2 regions of the Nocardioides sp. LML1-1-1.1 genome follow, and region 2 is predicted to be linked to the other one. Evidence: riboswitches for the same ligand, from Rfam matches in the RefSeq annotation. Region 2 holds a riboswitch; the other holds the start of a gene.

Region 1 (6,638 bases), on a different contig from region 2:
AGGTCGCGACCAGGACCGGGTCGACGACCAGGACCCGGCCGGCGCAGCGCTGGGCGACGAGCCTGACGACCTCGGGGGTGGCGAGCATGCCGGTCTTCACGGCGACCGGGTCGAGGTCCTCCAGCACGGCGTCGAGCTGGGCGGCGACGACGTCGAGCGGCACCGGGTGGATCGCCCGCACCCCGGTGGTGTCCTGGGCGGTGACGGCCGTGACCACGCAGGCGCCGTGCACGCCGAGGGCGGCGAAGGTGGTGAGGTCGGCGGCGATCCCGGCGGCACCGCCGGAGTCGGTGCCGGCGATGGTGACGACGACGGGCGGGCTCATCCGGCCTCCCGGAGCAGTGCGGCCACCACGGCCGCCGGATCCTCGGCGCGCATCACCGCACCCATCACGGCCACCCCGTGGGCACCGGCGGCGCGAGCGGCAGCGGCGTTGGCGGGCGTGATCCCGCCGAGCGCGTACGTCGGCAACCGCAGCCCGCGGAAGGCGGAGGCCGCGACCGGCGGGCCGTGGCCCGGCTTGCTGTCCGTCGCCGCGAAGGGCGACAGGGTCGCCCACGACGCACCCTCGGCGGCCGCCCGGTCCACCTCCACGCGGTCGTGGCAGGAGCGGCCCCAGGCGCCGGTGACCGGGGCGGGGTCGGCGGCCCGGGCGTGGAGCCCGGCACAGCCGGGGACCGGGCGGTGGGCGGCGAGCACCGTGAGCCCCGCGTCCTGCGCGGACCGGGCCAGCTCGGCGCGCGGGCCGTCCGGCAGGTCGGACTCGCGGAGCAGCACCGTCGAGGCACCGCCGGCCGCGACCGCGCGCAGCACCTCGGCGAGCGAGCGCCCGGCGGGCACCAGCCGGCGGTCGGTCAGCACCAGCAGCCGCGACATCATCCGACCCGCCCCGCGACCGGGCTGGAGGCGCGGGCGACGGCCTGGCGCGGGATCCGGCCGGCACCGCGCGCCATCCGGCCGGCGAGCACCGCCAGCCGCAGCGCACCGGCCATGGCGACCGGGTCGTCCGCGCGGGTGACGGCGGTGGCGGCGAGGACCGCGTCGCAGCCGAGCTCCATGGCGAGGGCGGCGTCGCTCGCCGTACCGACCCCGGCGTCGAGGACCACCGGCACGGCCACCGCCGCGCGCACGGCCGCGATCGCGTGCGGGTTGAGGACACCGAGCCCGGAGCCGATCGGCGATCCCAGGGGCATCACCGCGGCACAGCCGGCGTCGACGAGGCGACGGGCGACGACCGGGTCGTCGGTGGTGTACGGCAGCACGGTGAACCCGCGCCGGACCAGCTGCTCGGCGGCGTCCAGCAGCTCGACGACGTCGGGCAGCAGCGAGTGCTCGTCGCCGATCACCTCGAGCTTGACCCAGTCCGTGCCGAGCGCCTCGCGCGCCAGCTCGGCGGTCAGCACCGCCTCCCGCGCGGACAGGCAGCCGGCCGTGTTGGGGAGCAACCGTACGCCGTGGGCGCGCAGCGCCGCGAGCAGCCCGCCGTCCGCGAGCGAGGACGCGCGTCGCATCGAGACCGTGACCAGGGCCGGCTCCGCGGCCTCCAGCACCGGACCGAGGAGGGAGACCCGCGGCAGACCGCCGGTGCCGAGGAACAGCCGCGAGCCGAGCTCGACCCCATCGACGACGAGCGCGCTCATCGGGGTCCCCGCTCGACTCGTCCGTCGGAGGAGCGCAGCGGGGGAGCCGGAAGATCGAGTGGGGTGATCATCCTCCTTGCACCGCCGTCACGATGTCGACGACCGCGCCGTCGGCGAGCAGCGGTGCCGACCACACCGAGCGGGGCACCACCTCGCCGTCGATCGCGACCGCCACCCCGTCCGGGTGGGCGCTCCCGAGCCGCTCGCCCAGCAGGTCGGCGACCGTGCGGGCCTCCGTCCGCAGCGGCTCTCCGTTGCAGGTGATCGTCATCGCGCTCCTTCCATCGCACGGCGGGGATCGAGGACGGGATCGACCCGCCCGGTCTCGAGGTGGTCGGCCACCAGGCGTGCGGTCAGCGGTGCGAGCAGGACGCCGTGCCGCCCGTGCCCCGCCGCCAGCACGACGTCCGCCACCCCGCTGGGCCCGACGAGCGGCAGCCCGTCGGCCGTCGCGGGCCGGTCCCGCGCGGTGCCCTCGACGAGCTCGGCGCGGTCCAGCGCGGGCCAGAGCCGGCGGCCCGCGTCGAGCAGCCGGAGGGTGCCGCCCGCGGTGAGCACCGGTGGCGCGTCGTGCCGCTCGGAGGTGGCACCGAGCACGACCCGGCCGTCACCGCGCGGCACGAGGTAGACCGGCTCCCCCGCCACCCAGCCGCGCACGGTGCGCTGCGGCGGGTCGTCGGAGCGCAACCGCAGGACCTCCCCCCGTACGCCGGAGACCAGGCCGGTCCACGGCTCCGGCAGGTGCGCCCCGGTCGCGACGACGGTGACGTCGGCGCCGCTCGCCGCCTCCCCCACCGGCACCCGCTCCAGCAGGGCCGCGCACACCGCCCGCGGGTCCACGCTGGCCTCGCCCGGCAGCAGCGCGCCCCCGGCCACCCGGCCCAGCGCCGGTTCGGCCTGCCGCACGGCCGCGCGGTCGAGCGCCACCACGTCCCGGCCGTGCCGGGCCAGCAGGGCGGCCTGCCGCTCCACCTGCTGGAGGTCGCCGGCGTCGTGACCCACCAGCAGGGTGCCCTCGCTCCGCAGCGCCACCCCGAGCCGCGCGGCCAGGTCCGGCCACAGGTCCAGCGAGGCGAGCCCGAGCCGGAGCAGGTCCTCCTCGCCGTACCAGACCTCGGCGGCGGGGCTCAGCATCCCCGCGGCGGCGTACGACGCCCCGCGGGCCGGGCGCGGGTCGACCACCGTCACGGCGTGCCCGCGGCGGGCCAGCTCCTCGGCGACCGTCAGCCCGACGATGCCCGCCCCGAGCACCTCCACGCGCATCAGCCGACCGCCGTCACGAGCTCCTTCGCTGCTGCCACGGGATCGGGTTGTCGCCAGATCGCACCGATGACGGCCACGCCGTGGGCCCCCGCGGCGCGGGCCTCGGCGGCCGTCGCGGCGTCGAGGCCGCCGATGGCCACCAGCGGCAGCACACCGACCGCCTCCCGGACCGCCGCGATGCCGAGCGGCGCGGGCAGGCCCGGCTTGGACACGGTCGGGAGGAGCGGCCCGAAACCGGCGTAGTCCGCGCCCGCCTCCGCCGCGGCCTCGACCGCCGCGCGGTCACGGCAGGTGGCACCGACCACCAGCCCCGGCGCGAGCCGCCGGGCGTCGGCGACGGCGAGGTCGTCGGCGCCGAGGTGGACGCCGTCGGCGCCGGCCGCCAGGGCCACGTCGAGCCGGTCGTCGACGAGCACGCGGGCGCCGTGCGGGCGGACGGCGGCCAGCACCGCCGCCGTCAGCGCGACGAGGTCGCGGGTGGTCAGGTCCTTGGCGCGGACCTGGAAGCCGTCGACCCCGGCGCCGGCCAGGGCGGGCAGCAGGGTGAGGTCGTCCCGTTCGGACACCAAGCAGAAAAGCCGAGCAGTCATCTCAGTCCGTTCCTTCGCCGGCATGATCCGGATCAGGTGTGACGGTCGGAGCGGCTCCAGCTCCCTCTCAGCCCGCTGCCGCGGACTCCCGTGGGTGGTCGTCCCTCACGCTAGCGCACGGTCTCCAGCGGCCAGGTAGCGGCGCACGGCCAGCGCCGCGGCACGGCCGGCCCGGTTGCCGCCGATGGTGCTCGCCGAGGGTCCGTGGCCGACCAGCTGGACCCGCGGGTCGCGCTCGGCCGTGGTCGCGGTCTGCACGTCGGAGCCGCTCTGCAGCAGGGCGATCCCGCCGTGCTCGCTGCGCAGGTGGAGGGGCGCCAGGTGGCCGACCGCGGGCCGGAACCCGGTGGCCCAGAGGATCACCTCGACCGGCTCGAACGTGCCGTCGGCCCAGCGCACGCCGTCCGGCTCGATCCGCTCGAACATCGGCCGCCGCCGTTCGTAGGTCCCCAGCCGCGCGGCCTCCTGCTCCTGCGGGCGCAGCCCCAGCCCGGTCACGCTGACGACGCTCGCCGGCGGCAGCCCGGCACGGACCCGCTCCTGGACCAGCTCGATCGCGTGCCGCCCGACGCTCTCGTCGAAGTGCTCGCGCCACACCGGCGGGCGCCGGGTCACCCACAGCACGTCGGTGCGCGGAGCGAGCTCGCCGAGGAACTGCACCGCCGAGGCGCCGCCACCCACGACGAGGACCCGCTTGCCGTCGAAGTGCGCCGCACCGGGGTAGTCCGCCGTGTGCAGCTGCTCGCCGCGGAACTCCCCCGCCCCCGGGTACGACGGCACGAACGGCCGGGTCCAGGTGCCGGTCGCGTTGACCAGCGTCCGCGTCGTCCACTCCCGCGCACCGGCGTGCACCACCAGCAGCTCGCCGGCGGAGGTCACCCGGTCCACGCGCACCGGCCGGACCACCGGCAGGGCGTGCTCGCGCTCGTAGCGCGCGAACCAGTCCGCGAGCACCACGTTCGCCCGGTCACCCGACCCGCCCGGCGCCGGCGCGTCCGGGAGGTCGGCCACCCCGTGCACGTCGTTCATCGTCAAGGAGTCCCAGCGGTGCTGCCAGGCGCCGCCCGGACGGTCGTTCGCGTCGAGGAGGACGTGATCGATGCCCAGCCGCGCCAGGTGGTACGACGCGGAGAGCCCGGCCTGGCCGGCTCCGACCACCACGGCGTCGTACACGTGCATGCGGGTCGAACACCCCCGGTTGACCTGTCGAGTCCCGGGCACCGGTGCGACATTGGTCACGCATTCGCAGCAGCCGGGCCGCAACCGATAACGTTCGGCCAGGAGCGTGACCACCGGGGAGAGCGTTCGTTAAATCTCCGGGGGATGCTCGGCTTTCCGGCCTCGAAGGCGGAGAGTGGTTCCTGGGGGAGCCAGGTAAAGACAAATCAATCTGAATGGGAATGGGGTCCCAGACCGTGCGCAAGCTCGTCTCTCTCGCCGCCTTCGTCCTGATGGGCGTCGGCCTTGTCGCCGTGCCCTCACCGGCACATGCCGCGACGACCGAGTGGTACTTCTCGGCCAACACCGGTGCCACCTACGTCAAGGCGCTCGGCGGCGCCGTGTCCTCCGACCTGACCGCGGCCAGCGGCATCAGCGGCGGCCCGGACACCACGTCGAAGAACAGCACCCTCTCCGCCAACGTCGCCAACCTGCTCAGCGCGGGTGCCGCGGAGACGAGGACGACGGCCACGCGCAACAGCGCGCGGGACCTGACCCTCAACTCCTACGCGCGGGTGGCCGGGGTCAACCTGCTCAACGGCCTGATCAAGATCGACGCCGTCGAGACCGACATCAACACCATCGCGAAGGCCGACGGCACGCACACCGTCAACGGCGGCACGAAGTTCCTCGGCATCAAGATCGCCGGCGTCAACCTGCCGGCCACGATCCCGCTCAACTACGGCGTGAGCATCCCCGGCGTCGCGGCGATCAGCCTCAACAACGTCACCCACGCCTCCAAGGACGGCCTGACCGCCACCCTCGGCTGGGGCCTCGCGGTCCAGCTCCTCGGTGAGTACGGCGGCTACGACGTGGGCACCACGATCGTGCTGAACCCGGTCAACCACTACCTGACCGAGGTCATCCCGGCCTCCGACGGCCCGCGTCTGGGCGGCTTCGCCTACGCCACCAAGGTCCAGGCCAACGTGACCAACCAGGTCAAGGTCATCAGCGACCCGACCGCCATCGTCTACACGCCCTACGGCGGCAGCCAGGGCAAGGAGCTGACCAACAGCACCGCCTCGGTCAACCTGCCGGGCCTGCTCACGGTCGGTGCGATCAAGTCCACGAGCACCTCCTCGAAGGACAACGCGACCGGCAACGCCGAGATCCGCAACAGCAACGCCACGGCCAAGGTCAACGTCCTCAACGGGCTGATCAAGGCCGACGCGATCGAGGTGATCGCGACCGGCAAGCGGACCAACGGCGTGTGGTCGCACACCGAGCAGATGAACCTGGTCAACCTGGTCATCGCCGGCAACGCCATCCCGATCAACGTGTCCCCGAACACGGTGATCAACGTGGCCGGTCTCGGCAAGGTCGAGATCAACGTGCGCAGCGCGCTGCCGAGCTCGATGATCAACGGCATCGTCGGTCTGCGGATCACGCTCGACACCGCGAAGGCGGGCCTGCCGGCCGGCGCGGTCGTGGAGCTGGCCTTCGCCGCCACCCAGATGAGCCTCAGCTGATCTGAGCACAGCACCGAGAGGGCCGGGTCGCGATGCGACCCGGCCCTCTCTGCGTCCCCGGACGGCGATATCCTCGGTGGTCGTGGCTGAAGCAGAGTTCCGGTACTCCGACCTCCTCCCCGCGTCGCACGACGACACGCCCTACCGCCTGATCACGACGGAGGGCGTCGAGACCGTCGAGGGGCCCGGCGGCGAGACGTTCCTCAAGGTCGATCCCGCCGCCATCCAGCGGCTCACCGCGGAGGCGATGCACGACATCAGCCACTACCTGCGGCCCGCGCACCTGGCGCAGCTGCGCAAGATCATCGACGACCCCGAGGCGTCGGGCAACGACCGCTTCGTCGCGCTCGACCTGCTCAAGAACGTCAACATCTCCGCCGGCGGCGTGCTCCCGATGTGCCAGGACACCGGCACCGCCATCGTGATGGGCAAGAAGTCCGAGGGCGTGCTCACCGGCG
Region 2 (6,638 bases):
CTCGCCTACGGCGTCGCCAAGGCCGCGCTCGCGCACTGGACCCGGCTCGCGGCGAGCGACCTGGCGCCGAGCATCCGCGTCAACGGCGTGTACGTCGGCTCGGTGATGACCAGCGCGCTGGAGTTCGTCGCCGGCGTACCGGCGATGAAGCAGCAGATGGAGCAGGCCACCCCGCTGGGCCGGATCGGCGAGGCCGAGGACATCGCGGCGGCGGTCCTCTACCTGTCCTCGCGGGCCGGCCAGTTCGTCACCGGCAAGCTGCTGGAGGTCGACGGCGGCATCCAGCAGCCCAACCTCGACCTCGACCTCCCCGACCTCCAGGCACCGGAGACGGTTCACTAAGGTCGGGCCATGACGAGCGGTGTCGCCACGGGCCATGCGATCTCCCCGGACTCCGGCGAGCACTGGGCGGCCGAGGGCGCCTGGCAGGTCGCCGAGGGCATCCACCGGATCCCGCTCCCGCTGCCGATGGACGCGCTCAAGGCGGTCAACGTCTACGTCGTCGCCGGGGACGACGGGCTGACCCTGATCGACGGCGGCTGGTCGATCCCGGTCGCGCGCGAGCTGCTCGACAAGTGCCTGCGCTCGATCGGCTCGGGCTTCGGCGACATCAAGCGCTTCCTGGTCACCCACGTGCACCGCGACCACTACACGCTGGCCACCGTCCTCGGTCACGAGTACGACGCGGAGGTGGCCCTCGGCATCGAGGAGAAGCCCGCCCTCGAGCTGCTCCACCGCGCCGCCGCCGGCGAGCTCGACGAGGGTCCCTTCCTGGCGCCGTTGCGCACCGCCGGCGCCGCCGAGATCGCCGAGCTGTGGGCGGCCGGCCCGCCGGACCTCCCCGAGGCCGTCGACTGGGCCTTCCCCGACGTCTGGCTGGAGGGCGACCGCTCCTTCGAGGTCGGCCGCCGCACCCTCGACGCCGTGCACACCCCGGGCCACACGCCCGGCCACTACGTCTACGCCGACCAGGTCGAGGGGGTGCTCTTCTCCGGCGACCACGTGCTGCCCACGATCACCCCGTCCATCGGCTTCACCGTGCCGCAGACCGACCAGCCGCTCGGCCAGTTCATGGCGTCCCTGGCCCGGGTCCGGCAGCTGCCGGACCTGCGGATCCTCCCGGCGCACGGTCCGGTGGCCCCCTCGACGTACAAGCGGGTGGACGAGCTGCTCGCCCACCACGAGTCCCGCCTCGACCAGTGCGCCGACTCGTTGCGCGCCCGCGGCGCGGTGACCTCGCTGGTCGTCGCCAAGGACCTCGGCTGGACCCGCCACGAGCGCGCCTTCGGCGACCTCGACGTGTTCAGCCAGGGGATGGCCGCGATGGAGACGATGGCGCACCTGGAGCTGCTCGTCGCGCGCGGCCAGGCCACCAGCGAGGACCACCCCGACGGTCTCGTCTTCACCGCCGTAGACTGAGCGGGTCAGACAGGGGAGCCCACCAGGGCTGAGAGTGCGCACCGCGCAGACCCTCCGAACCTGATCCGGTTAGCACCGGCGAAGGGAGTCACCCGATGCGCATCCGCGCGCTCACCGGCCTCACCGCGCTCGCCCTCCTGGCGGGCGGCTGCTCGCTCGTCGGCCAGGAGGACGACGGCGCCCAGGGGGTGAAGCAGACCCAGGTCACCCTGGTCACCCACGAGTCCTTCGACCTCCCGAAGGACCTGGTCGCGACGTTCGAGAAGGACACCGGCTACGACCTGAAGATCAGCAAGCTGGCCGACGCCGGCACGCTGACCAACCAGCTCGTGCTCACCAAGGACAAGCCGGTCGGTGACGTGGTCTTCGGCATCGACAACGCCTTCGCCACCCGGGCGATCGAGGAGGGTGTCTTCAGCGGCTACGCGCCGGCGTTGCCCGCCGGTGCGGAGCAGTACGAGCTCCCCGGCGACGGCGACGACGCGCTGACCCCGGTCGACACCGGAGCGGTCTGCGTCAACGTCGACAGCGCCTGGTTCCGCGACCAGGGCGTCCCGGAGCCCCAGACCCTGGACGACCTGACGAAGCCGGCCTACCGGGACCTGTTCGTCGTCCCCGCCGCCAGCACCAGCTCGCCCGGCCTGGCCTTCCTGCTCGCCACCATCGGCCGCTACGGCGAGGACTGGACCGGCTACTGGAAGCGCCTGGTCGCCAACGGCACCAAGGTCGTGAAGGGCTGGACCGAGGCCTACTTCGAGGACTTCACCTTCTCCGGCGGTGACCGTCCGATCGTGGTGTCCTACGACTCCTCGCCGGCCTTCACCCTCGACAAGGCGGGCAGGAAGACGTCGACCCGGGCGCTGCTCGACGGCTGCTTCCGGCAGGTGGAGTACGCCGGAGTGCTGAAGAGCGGGTCCACCAACACCGACGGCGCGCACGCGGTGATCGACTGGCTGCTCTCGCCGGAGGTGCAGGCGGCGCTGCCCGGCTCGATGTACGTCTTCCCGGTCGCCGAGGACACGACGCTGCCGGCCGAGTGGGCGGAGTTCGCGAAGCGGCCGGAGAAGACCGAGCAGGTCGACCCGGCCGAGATCGCCGAGAAGCGGAAGGCGTGGCTGGAGGAGTGGACCGACCTCACCTCGCGATGAGCCTCGACCGGACGGCCCGACGGGCGGCGTACGTCGCGCTGGCCGTCGTCCCGGTCGCGGTGGTGGCGGTCTTCTTCGTGCTCCCCGTGGGCGCGATGCTGCACCGTGGGCTGTGGCCGGAGGGCCGGTTCGCCCCGGGCGCGGTGCTCGACGTGCTGGCGCGCCCGCGCACCGGGCGGGTGCTGTGGTTCACGCTCTGGACGAGCACGCTGGCCACCACGCTCGCGGTCGCGCTGGGCCTGCCGGCGGCGTACGTCCTGCACCGGCTGCGCTTCCCCGGCCGGGCCGTGGTCCGGGCGGCGCTGCTGGTGCCCTTCGTGCTGCCCACCGTGGTGGTCGGGCTGGCGGTGCGCGAGCTGATCGCGCCGAGCGGGATCCTCGGCTTCCTCGGCCTCGACGGCACCCCGGCGGCGATCGTCGCCGGCCTGGTCTTCTTCAACGTGGCGGTGGTGATCCGCACCGTCGGCGTCGCCTGGGAGTCGCTCGACCGGCGGCCCGGTGAGGCCGCGGCGGCGCTGGGCGCGAGCCCCTGGCAGGTGTTCCGCACGGTGACCTTCCCCGCGCTGCGCCCGGCGGTCGTGTCGGCGGCGAGCGTGGTGTTCCTGTTCTGCGCGACCGCGTTCGGGGTGGTGCTGGTGCTCGGCGGGGTGCGCTACTCCTCGGTCGAGACCGAGATCTACCTGCTCACCGCCGACCTGCTCGACCTGCCCGCGGCGGCCGCGCTCTCGCTGGTGCAGATGCTCGCCGTCGTCGTGCTCCTGGTCGTCGTGGGCCGGCTGCGGGCCGTCCCCGACCCGACCGTACGACGCGCCAGCGCCGCCCCCGCCCGCCCGCACCTGCGCGACCTGCCGGCCGTCGCGGTCACCGCCGCCACGCTGGTCGCGGTCGCGCTGCCCGTGCTCGCCCTGGTCGTCGGCTCCCTGCGCCGCGACGGGCACTGGACGCTCGACTTCTACCGTGCGCTCGGCGGCTCCGCCGACGGCCTGTTCGAGGTCTCGCTCGCCCATGCGCTGCTGGCGTCCCTGCGCATCGCGGTGGACGCGACCTGGATGTCGCTGCTGCTCGGCCTCGCGGTCGCCTTCCTCGTCACCCGGCGGGTGCGCAGCCGCGGCGGGCGCCGGGCCCGGGCCGTGCTCGACGGGTTCTTCATGCTGCCGCTCGGTGTGTCCGCGGTGACCCTCGGCTTCGGCTTCCTCATCGCGCTCGACTCACCGCCGCTCGACCTGCGCGCGAGCCCCCTGCTCGTGCCGGTCGCGCAGGCGCTGGTGGCCCTGCCGATCGTCGTACGGACGCTGGTGCCGGTGCTCGCCGGCATCGACGACCGCCAGCGCCAGGCGGCAGCCTCGCTCGGCGCCGGCCCGCTGCGCACCCTGCTGACCGTGGACCTGGCCGTGGTCTGGCGCCCGGTGCTGGCGGCGGCGGGCTTCGCGTTCGCGGTGTCGCTGGGGGAGTTCGGGGCGACGTCCTTCATCGTGCGCCCGGCCGAGCCGACCCTGCCGGTGGTGATCTACCGTCTGCTCGGCCACCCCGGTCCGCTGAACCACGGCAGCGCGCTCGCCGCCTCCGTCGTCCTCGCGGCCCTCACGGCGGCCGTGATCCTCGTCGTCGAGCGGCTGCGCGTGCCGGGAACGGGAGCCTGGTGATGCTGGAGCTGAGCGACGTCTCGGTCGCCTTCGAGGGCACTCGCGCGGTCGACGGCGTGGACCTGCGCGTCGCCGACGGCGACGTGCTCGCGGTGCTCGGCCCGTCCGGCTGCGGCAAGTCCACCCTGCTGCGCGCCGTCGCGGGCCTCGAGCCCGCCACCGGGACGATCGCCTGGGACGGCGCGGACCTGCGCGGCACGCCCACGCACCGCCGCGGCTTCGCGCTGATGTTCCAGGACGGCCAGCTCTTCGACCACCTGACCGTCGCCCGCAACGTCGGCTACGCCCAGCGGCTGCGCGGGCTCTCCCGTGCGGCGGTCCGCGCCGAGGTCGGCGACCTGCTCGACCTCGTCGGCCTGTCCGGGTACGCCGAGCGGCTGCCCCGCACGCTCTCGGGCGGCGAGCGCCAGCGCGTCGCCCTGGCCCGCTCGCTCGCCGCGAAGCCGCGCCTGCTGCTGCTCGACGAGCCGCTCAGCGCGCTCGACGCCGGCCTGCGGGTCCGCCTCGCCGCCGACCTGCGCCGGATCCTGGTCGAGTCCGGCACCACCGCGCTGCTGGTCACCCACGACCAGGACGAGGCCTTCGCGGTCGCCGACCGGCTCGCCGTCATGCGTGCCGGGCGGATCGTCCAGGAGGGGCCGACCGCGGAGGTGTGGGCGGCGCCCGCGGACCCCGGGACCGCCGCCTTCCTCGGCTATCCCCACGTGCTGCGCGAGGACGCGGCCGCCACGCTGCTGCGACTGGCCGGGCGCCCGCCCGTGCCGGGGGCGGTGGTCGCGGTCCGGGCCAGCGCCGTGGTGGCCGGGCCCGGCGAGGGGCAGCCCGCCACGGTCCGCTCCTTCCGGCTGACCCCCGACGGCGCCCGGCTCGTGGTCGACGTCGACGGGGTCGGACCGCTCGACGGGGAGGGGGTCCCCGGGTGGACCGCGGCGCCCGGGGAGCGGGTCGCCGTCCGGGTCGACGGGGGCGGCGTAGCGCTCCTCACCCCGGACGCGAGCGGATCCTGACAAGGCGTCTCATAGACTCCCTCGGGTGTACCGCCGCGCCTATACCCTCCTCATCGGCACGGCCGCTCTCATGCTCGGCCTCGCGGTGTTCGCTGCCGTCAAGATCGACCGGCGGCTGCTCGACCCGGAGGGGAGCTTCCTCGGACCGTCGTACATCCGGCTGCCGCTGCTGCTGATCGGCGCGCTGCTGCTCGACCTGCTGCCGCTCACGCTGTGGCGTGCGCGGGGACGCCCGAGCCGCGTCGTACCGATCGTCAAGCACCGGCTGCGCACGCACTGGTCCAAGGAACGCGCGATCCTCGTCGGCATCGGCGTGATCAGCTTCTACCTGACCTACGTCAGCTACCGGAACCTGAAGTCGTTCCTGCCGTTCGTCCGCTCCGACCCGAACGCGCCCGCGGGCGAGACCCGGGCGCTGTCGTACGACCGTGAGCTGCACCTGCTCGACAAGGTCATCTTCTTCGGCCACGACCCCAGCGACGTCCTGCACGGGATCTTCGGCAAGACGATCACCGCGGAGGTGCTCTCGCCGATCTACCTGATGTTCCTGCCGCTGGTCCCGCTCGCGGTCACCGCGTGGCTGGTGTGGTCGCGGAACATGTCCTTCGGCTACTGGTTCGTGACCTCGCAGTGCCTGGCCTGGTCGCTCGGCACGCTGTCCTACTACCTGCTGCCGACGCTCGGCCCGGGCATCGCCTACACCTCGGAGTACTACGGGGTGAACGGCCTCGCGCACACCGGCACGACCGACCTGATGGACGCGATCGTGAGAGCGAGGGGCAACGTCCTCTACGGCGGCGCGACCGAGTCGGTCAACTCGATCGCCGGCTTCGCGAGCCTGCACTGTGCGATCACCCTGCTGTTCGCGCTGATGGTGCAGTACACCCTGCGCTCGAAGATCCTGAAGTGGATCTTCTGGGTCAACTTCGGGCTCACCGTGATCGCGACCCTCTACTTCGGCTGGCACTACGTCGCCGACGACCTCGCCGGCATCGCCATCGCCATCGTGTCCTTCTACGTCGGGGGCGTGGCCAGCGGGCAGAAGTTCGACAGACGCGGGCACTCCCATCCCACGACGACCACCTCGAAGGTCCCGGTCGACGCCGACTGAGGCTCCTCGCTCGCGACAGTCCCTCGCGAAAGCACCCGATCCCGCTCGGATCAGGTGCTTCTCGCGGGGGACTGTCCGCGTCCGGAGCCCGTCCCGCGAGAATTACAACCATGTAGTTCGTCAAGGCGACACGCCGGTGACTCCTGAGAAAGTTGGGATTTTTGTTCCCAATGTGACGAAATCGCACTACGGTGACGCAAGTGCGTACTCCAGCTCTCGGGACCGGCCTGCTCGCGCTCGTGCTGACCGCGGGGGTGGTCGCGCCGGCGTTGGCGGACCCGAGCGGCGACGACGGGAGCGGTACGCCGAG

Evidence for each region. Region 2 has a riboswitch for thiamine pyrophosphate ahead of MRBLML1_RS19490 (thiamine ABC transporter substrate-binding protein). Riboswitches for the same ligand answer to the same signal wherever they lie in the genome.
Region 1: it holds a riboswitch for thiamine pyrophosphate, as region 2 does, so the genes downstream of both, thiE (thiamine phosphate synthase) here and MRBLML1_RS19490 (thiamine ABC transporter substrate-binding protein) in region 2, are expected to answer to the same signal.

Annotation. Positions count from the first base shown of each region.
Region 1 is NZ_JBEGHK010000001.1:153,882-160,519, forward strand. Features, by position in the region: gene MRBLML1_RS00700 (bifunctional hydroxymethylpyrimidine kinase/phosphomethylpyrimidine kinase) at 1-325, opposite strand, end outside; gene MRBLML1_RS00705 (thiamine phosphate synthase) at 322-876, opposite strand; gene MRBLML1_RS00710 (thiazole synthase) at 876-1,640, opposite strand; gene thiS (sulfur carrier protein ThiS) at 1,708-1,911, opposite strand; gene MRBLML1_RS00720 (FAD-dependent oxidoreductase) at 1,908-2,897, opposite strand; gene thiE (thiamine phosphate synthase) at 2,903-3,493, opposite strand; TPP riboswitch at 3,486-3,595, opposite strand; gene MRBLML1_RS00730 (FAD-dependent oxidoreductase) at 3,599-4,672, opposite strand; gene MRBLML1_RS00735 (choice-of-anchor P family protein) at 4,894-6,180, shown strand; gene MRBLML1_RS00740 (fumarate hydratase) at 6,263-6,638, shown strand, end outside.
Region 2 is NZ_JBEGHK010000006.1:68,102-74,739, forward strand. Features, by position in the region: gene MRBLML1_RS19480 (SDR family oxidoreductase) at 1-342, shown strand, start outside; gene MRBLML1_RS19485 (MBL fold metallo-hydrolase) at 352-1,419, shown strand; TPP riboswitch at 1,421-1,523, shown strand; gene MRBLML1_RS19490 (thiamine ABC transporter substrate-binding protein) at 1,515-2,567, shown strand; gene MRBLML1_RS19495 (ABC transporter permease) at 2,543-4,210, shown strand; gene MRBLML1_RS19500 (ABC transporter ATP-binding protein) at 4,210-5,217, shown strand; gene MRBLML1_RS19505 (phosphatase PAP2 family protein) at 5,243-6,328, shown strand; gene MRBLML1_RS19510 (C40 family peptidase) at 6,529-6,638, shown strand, end outside.